4 regions of the Lysinibacillus sp. JNUCC 51 genome follow, and region 2 is predicted to be linked to each of the others. Evidence: riboswitches for the same ligand, from Rfam matches in the RefSeq annotation. Region 2 holds a riboswitch; each other region holds the start of a gene.
The links. A riboswitch is a leader RNA that binds a small molecule or an ion and turns the genes downstream of it on or off. The one in region 2 is predicted to bind S-adenosylmethionine.
Positions count from the first base shown of each region.

Region 1 (4,559 bases), 1.1 Mb from region 2:
TAAATTTATCACCTAACTTAAATTTATCGTCCACTTCACAAAAAAACAAAGAACCGCTAACCGTCGCTAGCCAAAAAAAGGGAGTTATCCAAGCAGCAACCTGTTATCTAACTAGACTTTCCTCTCGCGAATAGCAAATATAGAGATTTTTGCTCACTATAACAACTATCGGTGTACTAGTAATATGCCAATGCCACAATCTCCGTCCTTAGCAAGTTGAATATAAGTTGAAACGTCGTTTACTGTTTTGAATTTTACTGTGTGCTTTCTAAGGCCCCAGCCCTATAACAATAATAATTATTATTTAGTAATTTATGAATTAGTAGTGGCAGTTTTTCCGTTAACGGGCTTTCCGCATAACGGATTAACCGTTATCAGATTTTCAGTCAACGGTGTAATAGTGTTTGATTACTAAAGAGCTTCTCCTCCTTGTTAGATATATACATATTAAGAGATGATATAGGGACATTAACTACGAAGTAATTTGACAGGAAATATAAGAAATATATTTTTCTAAATCGATAGTTTACTAAAATAGTATTTTAGAAGAAAACATTTGAATCAAGGCTGGTAAAACGGAGTAAAATATAATAAAAAAATCATGTCATTTTAAATTTGATCTCTCTTTGATATATTTGAATCCATATAACTATAGAAATATATCTAAAGTGGGTATCTCATGATACACTTTTTAATATAGAAATTTAATAAGGAGTCTTTACTTTGAAATCATTTTTAGCTGTTGGAATTGGCGGATTTTTGGGAGCCATTTGTCGATATAGCCTTGGTCTAGCACTTTCAAATAACGGTGGTTTTCCATTTGCAACACTTTGCATAAACTTAATTGGTTGCTTTTGTTTAGCATGGCTATTTACAACGTTTACAAAGCGTACTCCTATTATTTTAGGAATTGGTACTGGCTTTTTTGGTGCCTTTACAACCTTTTCGACATTCTCATTAGAAACGCTATTACTTTTACAGGATAGTAAATGGCTACAAGCCGTTCTTTATATTTTAGTGAGTGTATTTGGCGGTTTAGCTTGTGCTTGGCTAGGATTTAAGCTTGCAAAGGGGCGCATCGTATGATAATTATTGGTATCGGTGGATTTTTGGGTGCACTAACAAGATTTTATCTTGGAAAATTGATTGTCCATACATACCCATGGGCAACATTTTTTATTAATATAACAGGTTCTTTTGCCCTTGGCTTTCTATTTGCATTACATCCAAGTGATTGGATTTGGCATTTTATAGGGCTTGGATTTTTAGGAGCCTATACGACCTTTTCAACATTTGGTTTTGAATGTTTGCAACTATTAGAGCAAAAAAAATGGAGACAAGCGATTATTTATATATGCACTACAGTTTTATTCGGTTTACTTTTCGCAGCACTTGGCTTTTTCCTTGTGTAGCAGCATTTATGAGAAACTAGAGGTGATTTTTTGACACAGCCTTCCATCGAACAATTAAAAGCGCTCGAAGCTGAAATTGAACAAACACTAAATACTTTAATCAACCTAGAACTAGAAGAAAACTTTCCAGAAATGAATACACGTTTTGCACAATTGCTTGCAAAGGTTCAAGCAGCTCAGTTAATTGATTATAAACTTGATGTCCTCGTTGACCCACAAGCATTCGCAACAGAAACATGTATTCTACTACAAAGTTTGATAGAGGCAAAGTCTAGACCACATAAAAGACAACGACTTCTAACGCATCGTATGATTTTAAAAATATGGCTGCGTAAAAATCAACGCTTTATGAACGAATTTTTACCACAAATGTTTTAGGCGCTCTCCATTTTAAAGGGCGCCTCCTTTTAAGTTGCAACACTTCTTTTAAATCCCCCTTCAATTGTTATATTAAGTTTTCACAACCGTACTAAAAATTACATTTCCTCTGACCCTTGTTACATGTTCAATTTTCCTCAATAAATTTTTCTGAATATAGCTTTAAAACAAAATTCGAATAAAAATATGTTGCAAATATCGGTTTTTTATTATAATATTTATTATTGTGAAAAAAAATAATATATTTGCTTCTTATCAAGAGAGATGGAGGGACTGGCCCAATGAAATCTCGGCAGCGGAACTTATGAATAAGTTACTGTGCCAAATCCAGCAGGCAAAGGCTTGATAGATAAGAGGAGTGTTTTATAAATATAAGGCCTCTTCTTGTTATCACAAGAAGAGGCCTTTTTTCGTAAAAAAGAATAGACATTTTTTGGAGGTAGACATGAAGAAAGAAAATCCATGGGCGCTCATCCCATTTGTTGTTTTTTTGATTTTATTTATTGGTTCAGGTGTTATTACAGGTGATTTTTACGCCTTCCCTGTCATTGTAGCCATTTCCATTTCAGGCGCTGTGGCTCTTGCGATGAATCGAAAAGAATCGTTTGCGCAAAAGGTTGATATTTTTTGCAAAGGCGCAGGAAATTTAAATGTCATGCTGATGGTTATTATTTTTCTTTTGGCTGGGGCCTTTTCAGAAGTAGCGAAAGGTATGGGGGCAGTGGATTCCACTGTTAACTTTGCTTTATCGGTCGTTCCGCCAAACCTGCTTGTCGTAGGCTTGTTCATTATTGCCTGCTTTATCTCCCTATCAATGGGTACATCGGTAGGAACGATTGTTGCACTAGCGCCAATTGGAGTTGGGATTAGCGGGCATATCGACCTTCCTATGGCTTTAGTAATGGCAGCGATTGTTGGTGGTTCGATGTTCGGTGATAATTTATCTTTTATTTCAGATACAACAATTACTGCCGTTCGCTCACAGGGCGCACAAATGAAGGATAAATTTAAGGTTAATTTTTGGATTGTGTTGCCGGCCGCTATTGTAACGAGCATTATTTTAGGGGTTATCACAATGGGTGAAACGGGACAAGTTGAGCATTTAAGTTATAGTTGGATAAAAATTGTTCCCTATGTTTTGGTTATTATTTTAGCGTTAGCTGGAATGAATGTTTTCCTTGTTCTAGCAACTGGGATTGTTCTCGCTGGGGCTGTTGGTTTAGCGGATGGCAGCTATCAATTAATGAGCCTTTTCCAAAAGATTGGCGAAGGAATGGCAGGCATGTATGAAATGGCATTCCTAGCAATATTAATAGCTGGAATGGTTGAGGTTATTAAGTTTAATGGAGGAATTGACTTTCTACTTCACCTTGCGACACGAAGAATTAAATCGAAAAAGGGTGCTGAATTTGGCATTGCTGGCCTAGTGGGCTTAACTAATTTATCTACTGCCAACAATACGATTGCAATTTTAATTGCTGGTCCGCTTGCAAAAAATATTGCTGATCAGTATGAGATTGAGCCGAGAAAGTCCGCAAGTATATTAGATATTTTCTCTTGTACGATCCAAGGCATTCTTCCATACGGAGCCCAATTCCTGGCAGCCGCAAGTGTAGCCGGCATATCGCCAGTGAGCATGCTACAATACTCTTTCTATCCAATCCTTATTGGAATTTGCGGAATCATCGCTATCCTTATCGGATACCCAGCAAAAAAGACAGCCTGATTTCATCACTTAAATAATATTGATATTACATTAAAATAATCCAATCGTTTTGAGAAAAGATTAATCAAAACGATTGGATTTTTTATTTGGGGTAATTCTGTAAGAACGTTATGAACACCTGCGTTACGTTAATTATCTGATTTGAACCGTCCTATACGGAACCGTACTTACAGTGGTATGAGAGGTCAGGGGTTAATCCCTCTCTCTTTCTCCATGAGCTGAATACGGTTCCGTATTGTTTGTTTGATAATTATATTCGGAATTTCCAAGGGGTTGATGTAAAATAATTGGTAATAAAATTTAATACTTTTAGAAAAGGTAGGTCTTGATGAATGAGCACAGTATATAAATCTTTAATAATCGCAGTAATTGTTGGACTCTTAATTTATATAGTTGAAGATTTTCATTTGAACTTTATCTGGATGTTTTTATTGTTATATGCCCTTTTTACTATAACTAATTCAGTAATAGATAAACTATTTAAAACGAGATGACATTCTTGTATAAGCCTTTATTGATCGTAGGTAACTTTTCTCCATATTAGTTCAGTGATGATTTCATGATACTATAATGTTCATAAGATTTTGATATTATTAGTTTTTAATCGCATAAAACGCTTATGTAATTAACGTTTTTCCATGGTAAAAAATCATCATATTGATACTTTCAATTCTTTATAAAAGAATAATCTTTTATAACTTCACAAATTTCCACATTATATTGCATGTACCATTTTTCTTTTCCGAATTGCTGTGCAACTAGATGTTTTGAATTTTCTCTCCACGCATGAATAGCCTCTAGTGATTCCCAATAGGATACAGTAATGCCCTTCCCTTCAGCATTTCTGGAGCTTTCTACACGGATAAAACCGGGCTGTTTTTGTGCTAGTTCATCCATTACTTCTGCCATTTTGGCATAGCCTTCTCCATCCTCGTCTGTTCTTTGTGATGTGAAAATTACGGCATAATATGTTTTCATAGCTATTTACTCCCACCTTTTTATGTATTATTGTAAACGATAAATACTTATACGAAAATCGAAAT
Region 1 covers NZ_CP065545.1:4,637,239-4,641,797, reverse strand. Annotated here, with positions in the region: gene crcB (fluoride efflux transporter CrcB) at 724-1,086, shown strand; gene crcB (fluoride efflux transporter CrcB) at 1,083-1,412, shown strand; gene JNUCC51_RS22385 (hypothetical protein) at 1,443-1,790, shown strand; SAM riboswitch class I at 2,040-2,146, shown strand; gene JNUCC51_RS22380 (Na+/H+ antiporter NhaC family protein) at 2,224-3,516, shown strand; gene JNUCC51_RS22375 (antibiotic biosynthesis monooxygenase family protein) at 4,183-4,494, opposite strand.
Region 1: it holds a riboswitch for S-adenosylmethionine, as region 2 does, so the genes downstream of both, JNUCC51_RS22380 (Na+/H+ antiporter NhaC family protein) here and metK (methionine adenosyltransferase) in region 2, are expected to answer to the same signal.

Region 2 (4,559 bases):
ATAAAATCACGTATATAAACAAAAATCTCGTCACGCTCTACTTCATGAAATAGATTATGATAACAGTTTGCCCATTCTTTGAATTGAAACTCTGTAAATTCCATCTGATGAAGCCAATTACGCGTTTGTTTAGTTTCAGTAATTTTATCTTTTTCAGCTGTCATAACTAACATCGGCATATTAGGAAATTCAGCCTTAGGCAATAACACTAAAGTACGCATCATTTGCTGTAGCTCTCGATACCATTTCACTGAAACGACAGACGAAAAAGGAACCTCATCCTTCATCTCATCTCTACCTTCTACACTGCGCGTTAACGATTCTAATGTAATTTCATGGGTCAACTTCACATTTGCAGTCAGGGCACTTAAACTAGTTAAAGCATTCGATAGTTTACCTGGCAATAGCTTTAACTGAAGCCAAGGTGAAGTTATTATAATCCCTGCACATTCATATTTTCGTTTTTGCATGGTATGTAGTAATAGTGTCGCACCAAGCCCATGTCCTATTAAAAATACAGGTAAATTATACGAAAAAGCATTCTCCATTAAATGCCTTGTATATTTGTTGTATTCTTTAAAATCTTCATCGTGAACACGTGAAAATCCTACATTTACTCCGTGATTAGGTAAATCCCCCATGACTATGTGGAAGCCTTCCAATCTAAGTTTTTCTATAAGCCATGCATACCAACGGTGATTTTCATATGCACCATGAAGAATAGCAACCACAGCCTTTGCTTGTCCATCAGCTTCCCATTTCCACATTTCTCATAGTCCTCCTAAAAAAATAATTACACAATGATTATATCGGAATATCTAGATCATTTTAATTTTATATTTCCATCAAGTTGCGTATTTGATACGATAATATTACATCATAGAAAGAAAAGAGGCGATTCTAATGATCTATCCATTTAAAGGTAAGACACCCAATATCGATCCATCTGTTTTTATTGCCGATTATGCAACCGTTACTGGTGACGTTACAATAGGTGCTGAAACGACGATTTGGTTTAACACAGTTATCCGAGGGGATGTATCACCAACAATTATAGGAAAAAGAGTTAGTATTCAAGACCTCTGTTGCTTACATCAAAGCCCCAAATATCCACTAATTATTGAAGATGAAGTAACAGTAGGACATCAGGTAACTTTACATAGTTGTACGATTCGAAAAAAAGCCTTAATAGGTATGGGCTCTATAGTATTAGACGGGGCGGAGATTGGCGAGGGTGCATTCATTGGAGCGGGTAGTCTTGTACCTCCAGGCAAAGTCATTCCTCCAAATAGCTTAGCATTAGGTCGTCCTGCAAAGGTTGTAAGAGAATTAAATGATGAAGATAAAGAAGATATGGAACGCATCATACGTGAATATGTAGAAAAAGGTCAATACTATAAATCTCTTCAATCAAAAAATTAATAGCTATTTCAACTAAATCAAAGCAGCTCCACGTTTGCTTGGGCAACCGAGCCATCCACGATTAGGAGCTTATTTTTTTCGTTAAAAACAGCGAAAGGGGCTATTAAAGCCCCTTTCATCAATAGTATTTTAAAATATTTTCCTAGCTACTTCATCACTTTAGCTGAATAGTTTATAAAACTGCTTTTTCTTTTAATGCGTCAGCTTTGTCTGTTTGTTCCCAAGGTACATTTAAATCAGTACGACCGAAGTGACCATATGCTGCAGTTTGCTTATAAATAGGACGACGCAGATTAAGCATTTTAATAATCCCCGCTGGGCGTAGATCAAATAGCTCGCGTACCCATTTTACAATTTCACTTTCTGCAACTTTTCCTGTCCCAAATGTATCAACAGCAATAGATACAGGTTGAGCAACACCAATTGCATAAGCTAGTTGTACTTCAGCTCGATCTGCTAATCCAGCTGCTACGATATTTTTTGCTACATAGCGTGCTGCATATGCCGCTGAACGGTCTACCTTAGTTGCGTCCTTACCTGAGAAAGCACCTCCACCATGACGTGCATAGCCACCGTATGTATCAACGATGATTTTACGTCCAGTTAGACCAGCATCCCCTTTAGGACCACCAATTACGAATCGGCCTGTTGGGTTGATGAAATATTTAGTATCTGCATCTAGTAATTCACTTGGAACAACTGGAGCAATAACGAATTTTTTTAAGTCTGCTTGAATTTGCTCAAGTGTAGCTTCTTCATCATGCTGTGTTGAAATTACAATCGTATCAACGCGTACTGGTACATTGTTTTCATCATATTCAACCGTTACTTGTGTTTTTCCATCTGGACGTAAATAAGATAGTTCACCAGATTTACGAACTTCCGTTAAACGACGAGCTAATTTATGCGCTAAACTAATTGGTAACGGCATAAGCTCTGGCGTTTCGTTACATGCATAACCGAACATTAAACCTTGGTCGCCTGCGCCAATTGCTTCAATGTCAGCATCTGTCATAGAGCCTTCACGGGCCTCTAATGCTTGGTCAACACCTTGAGCGATATCAGGTGATTGCTCGCCAATAGCAACAAGTACTGCTAGGTTTTCAGCATCAAAGCCGTATTTCCCACGTGTATAACCGATTTCTGCTACAGTATCACGAACGATACCTTTAATATCTACATAAGTAGAAGTAGTAATTTCTCCTGCTACTAATGCTAAGCCTGTTGTTACTGTTGTTTCACACGCTACACGTGCGTTTGGATCTTCTGCTAAAATGGCATCTAAAATGGCATCCGAGATTTGGTCACAAATTTTGTCTGGATGTCCTTCTGTTACACTCTCTGATGTAAATAGTCGACGGTTTGTCATTTGATTTTCCTCCTATAACTTATACAAATAATATTTGCGAATTAATACGGTACTCATTACCCATGTCAAGTTCGCCCCTAAGGATTGAACTCTCAAGCCGTTGTTGCTGTCGCTACGTTTACACTTCGCTTTCGCACAATGAAACAACTGTTGCTGTCGCTACGTTTACACTTCGCTTTCGCACAATGAAACAACTGTTGCTGTCGCTACGTTTGCACTTCGCTTTCGCACAATAAAACAACTGTTGCTGTCGTTTCACTTACACGCAAATAAACAGCTGCTGCTTTTAACACGAGGATTTTGAAAGATCCGTCATTATAATAAGGAAAGGACTAAATACTTACCTTTAATTCGTTTTTAACAAAAAAAAAATCCTTTTCTCACGTTTACTTAACATGAGGAAAGGAATAATGACTTCATAACCTTTCACTCTTATCGTTCAAGGGGTTTTCCCTTGCATCAGGTTGGCACCAGCGCATGTCGTGAAATAGTTCATGCAGGTTGCCGGGTTTCACAGGGCCTGACCCTCCACCAGCTCGGGATAAGAGTATCCGTTCAATATCTCATAATACGTAAAAGGTCGAACATTGTCAAATATTTTTAACTTCTTTTAGCGAATGTCAAAACACCCGTACCTGTCGCTACGCTTTCGGTACAAAAGACATCCGCTGAGAACACTACGTCCTGTGAAAATTTATGTGAAAGTGAGGCAACAACAACGCATAGTGCCGCTGACGCTACATTAGCATTACGCTTTCGCGCAAAAAACATTTGTTGGCTTGAAGCTGCAGATTCCGGACGCAATTATGCGGAGGCTTAATTGATTGTATTCATATAAATAAAGTATGGGAAATATATCGAGAAACTAATTTGTATTATACTGTAAATTAAAACAAAATAATCCCTACTCTCCACCTCACATCATGTGTTAACATATGTGTAACCCTTTACAGCACATTTTGTAGTGAAAGCAAAGCGTCAGCTACAGAACATGTGGGTGGATGAATATGATTGTAGCCCCATTTCAGTCGAAGACAAGCTCCAACTAGTAAAGAAACAAGCTAAAACTTCACATCCTGTGCGAACCTCATGTTAGCTAAAAGCTTCCAAAGACAATTTTGCTGTGTCGAAAGTGAATGTGTGAACACTTATTAAATAGGGTAAAAAGCATTATCAAAACGAATCAATTTACTTTTTGTCGTTTTCTTGAAAAGTAATAAAATCTGAAAAATAATTTCTGAATTAGTATAGATTATTTAAGCAATTGTGTTATACTATTTTTGAAATTAAGAAAATCTCCCTCAGACTCAAGGGAATACTATAAAAAAGGATGGTATTTAATCGATGAATTCAGTAGAAATTGCAACCGAACTGAAGGAATTATTAAACGGCGGTAACATTAATGTTCAACTTTCAGTACCACAATTAGCTGAAAAAGCTACATCTCGTGGTGAAGCTATGTTAACAGTAGATGGCGCAGTTCGTGCAGAAACTGGCAAATACACTGGTCGTTCACCTAAAGATAAATATACGGTAGAAGAAGAGAGCACAAAGGATAAAATTGACTGGGGGAAAGTTAACCAACCAATTTCTTCTGAAGTGTTCGATAACTTATATGTAAAAGTAGTAAAATATTTAAAAGAACGTGACGAATTATTCGTATTCAAAGGCTTTGCTGGTGCTGACAAAGATTCACAATTAAGCATCCAAGTAATCAATGAATATGCTTGGCACAATCTTTTCGCTCATCAATTATTTATCCGTCCAA
Region 2 covers NZ_CP065545.1:3,549,907-3,554,465, reverse strand. Annotated here, with positions in the region: gene JNUCC51_RS17245 (alpha/beta hydrolase) at 1-767, opposite strand, end outside; gene JNUCC51_RS17240 (gamma carbonic anhydrase) at 904-1,422, shown strand; gene metK (methionine adenosyltransferase) at 1,595-2,791, opposite strand; SAM riboswitch class I at 3,221-3,339, opposite strand; gene pckA (phosphoenolpyruvate carboxykinase (ATP)) at 4,136-4,559, shown strand, end outside.

Region 3 (4,559 bases), 1.3 Mb from region 2:
TTCAGGATTGATTAAATGCACAGTCCAAGCTCCGAAAAGTGATCCCACAAATGCTAATGGAAAGTACTTGATAACCGAACGAATTTCTAGCTGACCAGAGCGATAAAAGGAAATGGTTGATGTCAATGCTCCCATTGTACCGGCAAGTTTATTGGTCGCTACGGCCGCCGCTGGATTTAAACCAGCAAACATAAGGGCAGGTAATGAAATTAATCCACCACCTCCTACGACTGCGTCTACAAAGGCGGCTAAAAATCCAAAAGATATTAATAATATAACTACATTTAAATCTACTTCAAATAGCATGCTTACACCTCTTTAAATAGTTACTACTGAAATAGTAACTAAATTCTATAGAACTGTAAAGATTAATTTTTTCGTTGGCTTATCTTCATGGCCTTAACTTATAATAGAGGTAATGGAGGGATTCGATGGAATTATTAATCGCCCAATTAAAAGAACTGGGATTCACAGAATATGAAGCAAAGGCCTATACTGCACTCGTCCAAAATAGTCATGTGAGTGCCTATCAAGTAAGTAAAAATTCCGGTATCCCACGTGCAAGAATATACGACATACTTGATGTACTTGTTGAAAAAGGGTTAGTACTGAAAGAAGAAACGGCAGATCAAACGACATACTCTTCCATTCCTGTCGCTGTGTTTTTACAACAAATTCAGCAACGTTGGCAATCGAATTTTACGTCGATTAGTGATCAATTAGAAAAATTAGAGATAAAAGAGCAGGAAGCGGAGCATAAGGTTGTCACGCTAAAAGGGAAAGATGCAATCGTCAATTATTGTCAGTCATTATTAAAACAAGCGCAGAAAAAAGTTATATTATCGATGTGGGAAGATATGTATGAAGAATTGCGAGAAGATATACATGAGGTCGCGAAGCATATTCCTGTTCATGGAATTACCTTGTATGTAGAGGACCATATAGCTTCCATTGATCAACACCGTATCACTCGCTATACAAAGAATGCGTCTACACCTCATTGGTTTATTTTATCGATAGATGGCAAGCAAATGATTTATGGTCACTCTCCGTCAAATCAAGAAACGGCTTTTATTACAAATGATCCTGTTCATATATATTTATTAGAGGATTATATATGGCATGACGTGCTTGTCAATCGACTGTTAAAGAGCGATGATACGGAACTTGAGGAATGGATTACTAAAGAACGTAAAGCATTTTTCTTAGAATGAAAGTATAAAAAAAGAATCTGCAAGCCGTCCTGTACATTACAGAGGGCAAGCAGATTCTTTTTTTCGTTAAATATTAATAAAAAACTTTATCAACATTGTATTTAGCACGGAATTTATTGATCGCGTACGTTTCGTAAATTTCACGTTCCATTGGATCTTCTACTTCGTACACTTCAATTTTGAAAACTTCATCACGATGATTTTTCATTGGTGACACATTGTCCTCAAAATGTTTTTTAATACGTTGACGAATTTTACGTGCTTTACCGACAAATAATAACTCATTCTCTTCATTATAGAATAAGAAAATACCACCGTTTTCACGTGTGATTTTATGGAAATCAATAAAACCGTGGTACGGTGTAATTGGTACATCACCTGGTTTTAAATCTTGTTCGCGTTGGCGAATAACCACATTTGGTTTTGGAAATTCAATATTAATCAAACTATTCACGTTCCTCTCTGTTACTAAAGGTATATGTTAACATAATTACAGCATGTTTACCATAGAATAAACATAGTTCCCTTCAGAATTAGTGTTTAACAAATTACATAATGACATGCATAGTTAATAACAAAATATTCTATGTTTTATTGATATTCTTAATTGTTCATGTTACAATTCTTTTTAATTAAATAATCTTATCATGAGAAGTTGAGGGATTTGGCCCGATGACGCTTCAGCAACCTCTAACTAAAGTTAGAAAGGTGCTAATTCCAGCAAAGGATTTATCCTTTGAGAGATAAGAGTGAACGTGGAAAAATCCTTCTCATTCTATCTCATATGGAATGAGGGGGATTTTTTAATTTATCGTTTGATATTTGAGCTTTGCGCAGGGCCCGTGCATTGATCTTAAGGCACTAATTGATTCTAACAGAGAAAAATTATTGAGAGGGGAATGCAAGATGCCAATTAATATTCCGAAAAACTTACCAGCTGGAGAACATTTACGTGAGGAAAAAATCTTCGTTATGGAAGAGGACAGAGCAAAAACTCAACAAATTCGTCCGTTAAATATATTAATTTTAAATTTAATGCCGGAAAAAGAAAAAACAGAACTGCAATTACTACGTTTATTAGGGAATACACCTTTACAAGTAAATATTACATTTTTAAATACGGCTACGCATGAATCGAAAAATGTCAGTAAATCACATTTACAGTTATTTTACACGACCTTCAATCAAATTCGTCATCGCCGCTATGATGGCATGATTATTACGGGTGCACCAGTAGAGAAAATGGATTTTGAAGAAGTGAACTACTGGCAGGAAATTTCAGAAATTATGGATTGGTCCAAGACAAACGTAACTTCGGTTTTACATATATGTTGGGGTGCACAAGCAGCGTTATACCATCATTACGGTATCGGTAAAATTGGGCTTCCTGCTAAATGCTCAGGTGTATATTCTCATGTCATTACGGATTTAACAGTGGATTTAGTCCGTGGCTTTAGTGATTTATTTACGGCACCACATTCACGTTATACATCTGTATCAATTGATGAAGTACTAAGCCATCCTGATTTACGATTACTTTCTTATTCAGAAGATGCTGGAGTTTTCATTGTGCAATCTAAGGATAATAAAAACATTATGATTACTGGCCATCTTGAATATGATGCGACAACTTTAGCCGATGAGTATAGTCGCGACGTTGCGAAAGGATTAGATATTGAGGTACCTGTAAATTACTTCCCACATGATAATCCAGAAAATGAACCGATTAATTCATGGCGTGCCCATACACATTTATTATTTTCGAATTGGTTGAACTACTATGTTTACCAAGAAACACCATACGAATGGGATTTCGTTGATGAGATTGAATATCATATTTAACACTGTAGCAATTAATAAAATGATGACCTTGATATTTGAGGGTCATCATTTTTAACATTATGCTGTTTAATTTTCTGATGAATTTTTATTTCTATCTTAGCTTGAAGTATTGCCGGTATCCCGATCACTATCACTCTGTGTAGTATTGCTGCTACTATCACTCTGTGAAGGATTTTCGATATTGCTACTACTTGCACTTTGAGTAGCATTCCCGGCATTGTTACTACTTTCATTTTGAGTAGCATTACCAGCATTGTTACTACTTGCACTTTGAGTAGCATTACCAGCATTGTTACTACTTTCATTTTGAGTAGCATTACCAGCATTGTTACTACTTTCATTTTGAGTAGCATTACCAGCATTGTTACTACTTTCATTTTGAGTAGCATTCCCGGCATTGTTGCTACTATTACTTTGAGTAGAATTATCGTTATTGCTAGTACTTAATTTTTGAGAAGCATTTCCACCATTACTGCTACTAGCACTCTGGGCTGAATTACTGTTATTTCTACTACTTTCACCTTGTGTTGCATTTCCAGGATTGCTACTACTATCAGTTTGAGTAGAATTATCGTTATTACTAGTACTTACATTTTGAGAAGCATTTCCGCCATTACTGCTATTAGCACTCTGTGTAGAATTACCGTTATTATTGCTACCTGCAACTTGAGAAGCATTTCCGTTATTACTACCACTTTCATTCTGTGTACTACAATTACTTTGTGTATTATTTCCTTGATTACCGTTAATTTTGCGAATTTTCGCGACAAGTAGTAAAACTAATGGTAATAAGATTGCGAAAAAAAAGGAAAAAATAGGCCAAGTCTCTCTATTGTAAATATCTGAATGAATGATATTAGGATGAACAATTTGTGAAAGTCCAAGGATAATCAATCCAAATGGTAAAATGAGCGGTCGATGATTTTTAATTTTACATATTTGTGCGATGCCGATGACCCCGGCGTAAAAAAACATAAAAGTTTTAATATAAATTGATATTATCCACATGGCTGCCATAATAACTTCAATACGTTGCAAAAAATTCCCGATTGAAATTCTTTGGGCTAATGAATAGCTAGGAAATGTCCTAGAAGCAGTATTTTCCGGACCTAGGACAAGGGTAGCTAGTGTGATGATAGCAATTAAGACAATCCCTCCAAGAATTGTGCCAATGTAAAAACCTTTTTGTGCTGATTCATGGACATTAACAGTAGAAGGAAAAATCATTAATAATATGACAAGTGGGAATGAAAAAATACCCATTAATCGAATAATACTAAGGAATAGTGATTTTGCTGGTGTTTCCATTATTGGCTGTAGATTTTCCATATGGACGGAAGGTGAAATACAAACTACAAATACAATAAAAATTAAAATAAACATTGCGAATAGTATTTCTGCAGAACGGGCAAAAACTTCAATTCCGAGAAATGCTGCATAAATAATGATAATACTGAACAGAAAAGCAAAGGCCATCATAGGTGTTTCTGGCATAATTTCTGT
Region 3 covers NZ_CP065545.1:4,894,213-4,898,771, forward strand. Annotated here, with positions in the region: gene JNUCC51_RS23715 (TSUP family transporter) at 1-306, opposite strand, end outside; gene JNUCC51_RS23720 (TrmB family transcriptional regulator) at 432-1,214, shown strand; gene JNUCC51_RS23725 (nucleotide excision repair endonuclease) at 1,288-1,659, opposite strand; SAM riboswitch class I at 1,854-1,964, shown strand; gene metA (homoserine O-acetyltransferase MetA) at 2,121-3,056, shown strand; gene JNUCC51_RS23735 (GerAB/ArcD/ProY family transporter) at 3,153-4,559, opposite strand, start outside.
Region 3: it holds a riboswitch for S-adenosylmethionine, as region 2 does, so the genes downstream of both, metA (homoserine O-acetyltransferase MetA) here and metK (methionine adenosyltransferase) in region 2, are expected to answer to the same signal.

Region 4 (4,559 bases), 580 kb from region 2:
TTTCCGTTAGGTAGATAAAAGCCTCTAGCAGATATATACTAATCGATTGTGAAAAAAATGGAGCTTCCAATGCGTTGGATAGCTCCATTTTTGCTAAATTTGTAAAGGGTTTAGCGTAATTTTCGATAAAAAAAGTTTATACTAAATAAAGAACTAAAAATAGGGGCGGTCAATATGAAAACAGTTGTTGTATTAGGTGGCGGAATAACTGGATTGTGTACGATGCATTATTTACAACGCCAAGTTCAGGAGAAAAACTTAGATGTAAAACTTGTACTTGTTGAAAAAAATACATACCTTGGTGGCAAGATTCACTCTGCATATGAACAAGGCTTCATCATGGAAACAGGAGCAGATTCTATTGTAGCTCGTCATAAAGGTGTCATGGAGTTAGTAGAGGAACTAAATTTTGAACAAAATCTTGTGTACAACGAAACAGGTATTTCGTATATTTACACAAATAATGAGCTACATGCCATCCCAGCAGACTCAACGTTCGGTATTCCTATGAGCTTGCAATCTCTTGAGGAAAGCACGCTTGTATCAGAGGAAGGTAAAAAAGTAGCATTAAAGGATTTAACAATGCCAAATGAAAGGTTTACAAAGGAAAGCTCGATTGGGGAATTTTTAACGTATTATTTAGGTGAGGAGCTTGTTCAGAACCAAATAGCTCCTGTACTTGCAGGTGTATATTCTGGAGATTTAAATCAACTTTCAATTGCTTCTACTTTACCGTATTTAATCGATTACAAAAACGATTACGGTAGTATTATTAAAGGTTTCGATGCAAACAGAGAACAATTTGTGAAAGCAGCCAATAAAAAATTTATTTCATTTAAAAATGGTTTATCATCACTAATTGATCGATTTGAAGAAACATTAACGGATGTAGAAATTATAAAAGGGATTGCCACTACTAGCGTTAAAAAGCAGGAGAATCAATATTCTGTTACATTAGCAAACGGTAAAATGATTGAAGCAAATCATATTGTATTGGCACTGCCAAATGAATCGGTAAAAAGCTTATTACAGGATGGATCTTTGAACTACTATTTTGAACAATTTAATACGGCATCCGCCATTACTATTTATTTAGGGTTTGATGTACCCGATAATAGATTACCTGCAGATGGAACAGGCTATATTGTGTCACATAATTCGGATGTTATATGTAATGCAGCAACGTGGACTAGTCGCAAGTGGAAACACACTTCAGCAGAAGGGAAATTACTTGTACGACTTTTTTATAAGAGCATTAACCCTGAGTATGAGAGATTGCGTATGATGACAGATGAAGAGTTAGCTGCAGTTGCTCTTGAGGATGTAAGAAAAAGCTTGGGGATTGAGGAGAAACCAACTGTTGTTGGCGTGACAAAATGGATCGACCAGATGCCGAAGTACGACTTGGCACATCGTGAAGCATTGCAAGGCCTCTCACAAGAACTTGAGAAAAACTATCCAAATTTATCAATAGCGGGATGCTCTTATTTTGGAGTAGGCATAGGCGCATGTATTCAAAATGGTAAAAAAATTGGTGAAGAACTTGCTGGAAAACTATCGTAAATGTTTGATATAAATCAAAATATAATATTTTTCGTAAAAATTATCCTTTGTTCAGTGAAATAGTCTTGACTCAATCGTCTGTAAACGTTATGATTCTTTTAATTATTTAAAAAATTCATACTAAATTCTTATCAAGAGAAGCTGAGGGACTGGCCCTATGAAGCTTCAGCAACCAACTTTATTGTCAGGTGCTAAATCCAGAAGACCGTTGTGTCGAAGATGAGAAGGAAAACAATTACGAAACGTTAAAGCCTTCTTTTTTTGTGAAAGAAGGCTTTTTTATTTTAACTTCTTTCAGCTGAAGTCTCCCACCTCTATAGGTGGTGAGATGAATCCGGATTTAAGTTACTTTTCAGCGGGTGTCCATACATCCGCTGAAATAGAGGAACTCAGGCTAAGTGCTTCACGTCCTGTGAAAACGCCTGAGTGACCAACGTCGTGTTGGCCTAAAGCCTCCGGCGGATGTTACGGAATCGGAAAGGAGTACTTAGAGGATGTTAGCCTAAAATCATCGCATCCATGCGATAACGGCTAACTGACCTGCATCTGTAATAACGCCACGTCCTGTGGCATTACCGAAATGACCGACATCGTGTCGTCCCTCACGCAGGCCTAAGCACAAAGCCGATTCTGGACGCAATTACGGCGAGGCATAATTGATATAGATAAGGGAAGAGAGGCTAATTTTATGGGATTGATTGAAAGGTTAAAAACGCATGTTCTTACAGCAGATGGTGCAATTGGTACGGTTTTGTACGGCTATGGCTTGGAGTACTGCCATGAGGAAATGAATGTACAGAGACCTGAATTAATTGAAAAGATTCATAGAGAATATATAGCAGCTGGTGCAGATATTATTCAAACGAACACATACGGAGCTAATGCCATAAAGTTAGCCCGCTATGGATTAGAATCCCGTGTACAGCAGTTTAATGAAGCCGCTATAACTATTGCGAAACGAGCAGCGGCAGATGGTGGACAATTTGTTCTGGGTACTATTGGGGGAATCCGTGGTATTCGAAAAAGTGACGCAACGTTAGAGCAAATTTTAGCAACTGTTGATGAGCAGGCAACTGTTTTACTTGCAGGAAATCCAGATGGTCTTTTACTTGAAACATATTATGATTTTGAAGAGCTAACAGCGACTTTATCAATGCTACGAGCTAAAACGGAATTACCTATCATTGCGCAAGTTTCTATGCACGAGCCCGGAATATTACAAAATGGAATGAGCTTAAATAACGCCTTACATGAACTTGAAGCGTTAGGCGCTGATATCGTGGGTGTTAACTGTCGTTTAGGTCCTCACCATACTATACAAGCATTTGAAGGTGTAGAGCTTCCTGAGAAGGCATTTATGTCAGCGTATCCGAACGCCTCTCTTCTTGATTTGGAGGATGGCCGTGTCGTTTATGAGTCGGAGGCAGATTATTTTGGCCGAGCGGCTGTAGAGCTTCGTGATCAAGGGGTACGTTTAATTGGTGGCTGTTGTGGTACGACACCAAAGCATATTGCCTCAGCGAAAAAGTACTTAGAAGAGCTATCACCGGTTGAGGAAAAGTATGCAAAGCCAGAAAAAGTAGAGGTTGTCCGTGAGGCAGAGCCAGCAAATTATGAACCCTTACATATAAAAGTAAAACGCGAACGCTCGATTATTGTGGAGTTAGATACACCGAGACATTTAGAAATTGAAGGCTTTATTGAAGGTGCAAAAAAAATATATGAGGCGGGCGCGGATGTAGTCATGATGGCAGATAATTCACTCGCTTCTCCAAGGATTAGTAATGTCGCAATGGGTGCCTTGCTGAAAGAAACGCACGGGGTACGCCCGTTGACACACATAACATGCCGAGATCGTAATTTAATTGGTCTTCAATCACATTTAATGGGATTAAATGCACTAGGGATTCATGATATTTTAGCAGTTACTGGAGATCCGACAAAGGTAGGCGATTTCCCAGGAGCAACTAGCGTTTATGACGTATCTTCAATGGAGCTAATTCAATTAATAAAACAGTTAAATGAAGGTGTATCGTTCTCAGGGAAACCACTTCGTAAAAAGGCAAATTTCTCTGTAGCGGCTGCATTTAATCCTAATGTACGTGTACTAGATCGTGCTGTCTCTCGATTAGAGAAGAAAATTGAACATGGGGCAGATTATTTTATTTCACAGCCTGTTTATACAAAGGAAAAAATCGTGGAAATTTACGAGGCGACAAAGCATTTAGAAACTCCAATTTATATAGGTATTATGCCAGTAACGAGCTATAAAAGTGCGGAGTTCTTACACCATGAAGTCCCAGGCATCAAACTATCTGATGATGCGTTATCACGTATGAAGGCTTGTGGCGATGATAAGGAACGCGCAACACTAGAAGGGATTGCAATTGCCAAGGAATTAGTAGAAGTAGTAGCGGAATATTTCAATGGAATTTACCTCATCACACCATTTTTACGCTATGATATGACGCTAGAATTAATGAAATTTATTGAGCAATTGGATGAACAGAAAAAAGGGGTAAGTATAAATGGCTAAGCACTTGATTGAAGAGCAACTAGAAAAACGAATTTTAATTCTTGATGGCGCAATGGGTACAATGCTACAAAATGAAAATTTATCAGCAGAGGATTTTGGCGGCGAGGAATATGATGGCTGTAATGAAAATCTTGTACTAACTAGACCAGATGTGCTTGAAAAAGTTCATAGAAAATATTTAGAGGCTGGAGCAGATATTATTTGTACAAATACATTTGGAGGTACACCACTTGTATTAAATGAATATGATCTTGGTGCGAAGGCAGAAGAAATTAACAAACGTGCTGTAGAAATTGCACGTAAAGTAGTAGATGCGTTTTCAACATCCGATTGGCCACGTTTTGTAGCTGGGGCAATGGGGCCAACTACAAAAACCTTGTCAGTTACAGGTGGAATTACATTTGATGAGCTAGAGGAAAATTTCTATCTTCAAGCTAAGTCATTAATCGAAGCCGGAGCG
Region 4 covers NZ_CP065545.1:2,974,653-2,979,211, forward strand. Annotated here, with positions in the region: gene JNUCC51_RS14405 (protoporphyrinogen oxidase) at 175-1,563, shown strand; SAM riboswitch class I at 1,689-1,789, shown strand; gene JNUCC51_RS14410 (bifunctional homocysteine S-methyltransferase/methylenetetrahydrofolate reductase) at 2,252-4,099, shown strand; gene metH (methionine synthase) at 4,092-4,559, shown strand, end outside.
Region 4: it holds a riboswitch for S-adenosylmethionine, as region 2 does, so the genes downstream of both, JNUCC51_RS14410 (bifunctional homocysteine S-methyltransferase/methylenetetrahydrofolate reductase) here and metK (methionine adenosyltransferase) in region 2, are expected to answer to the same signal.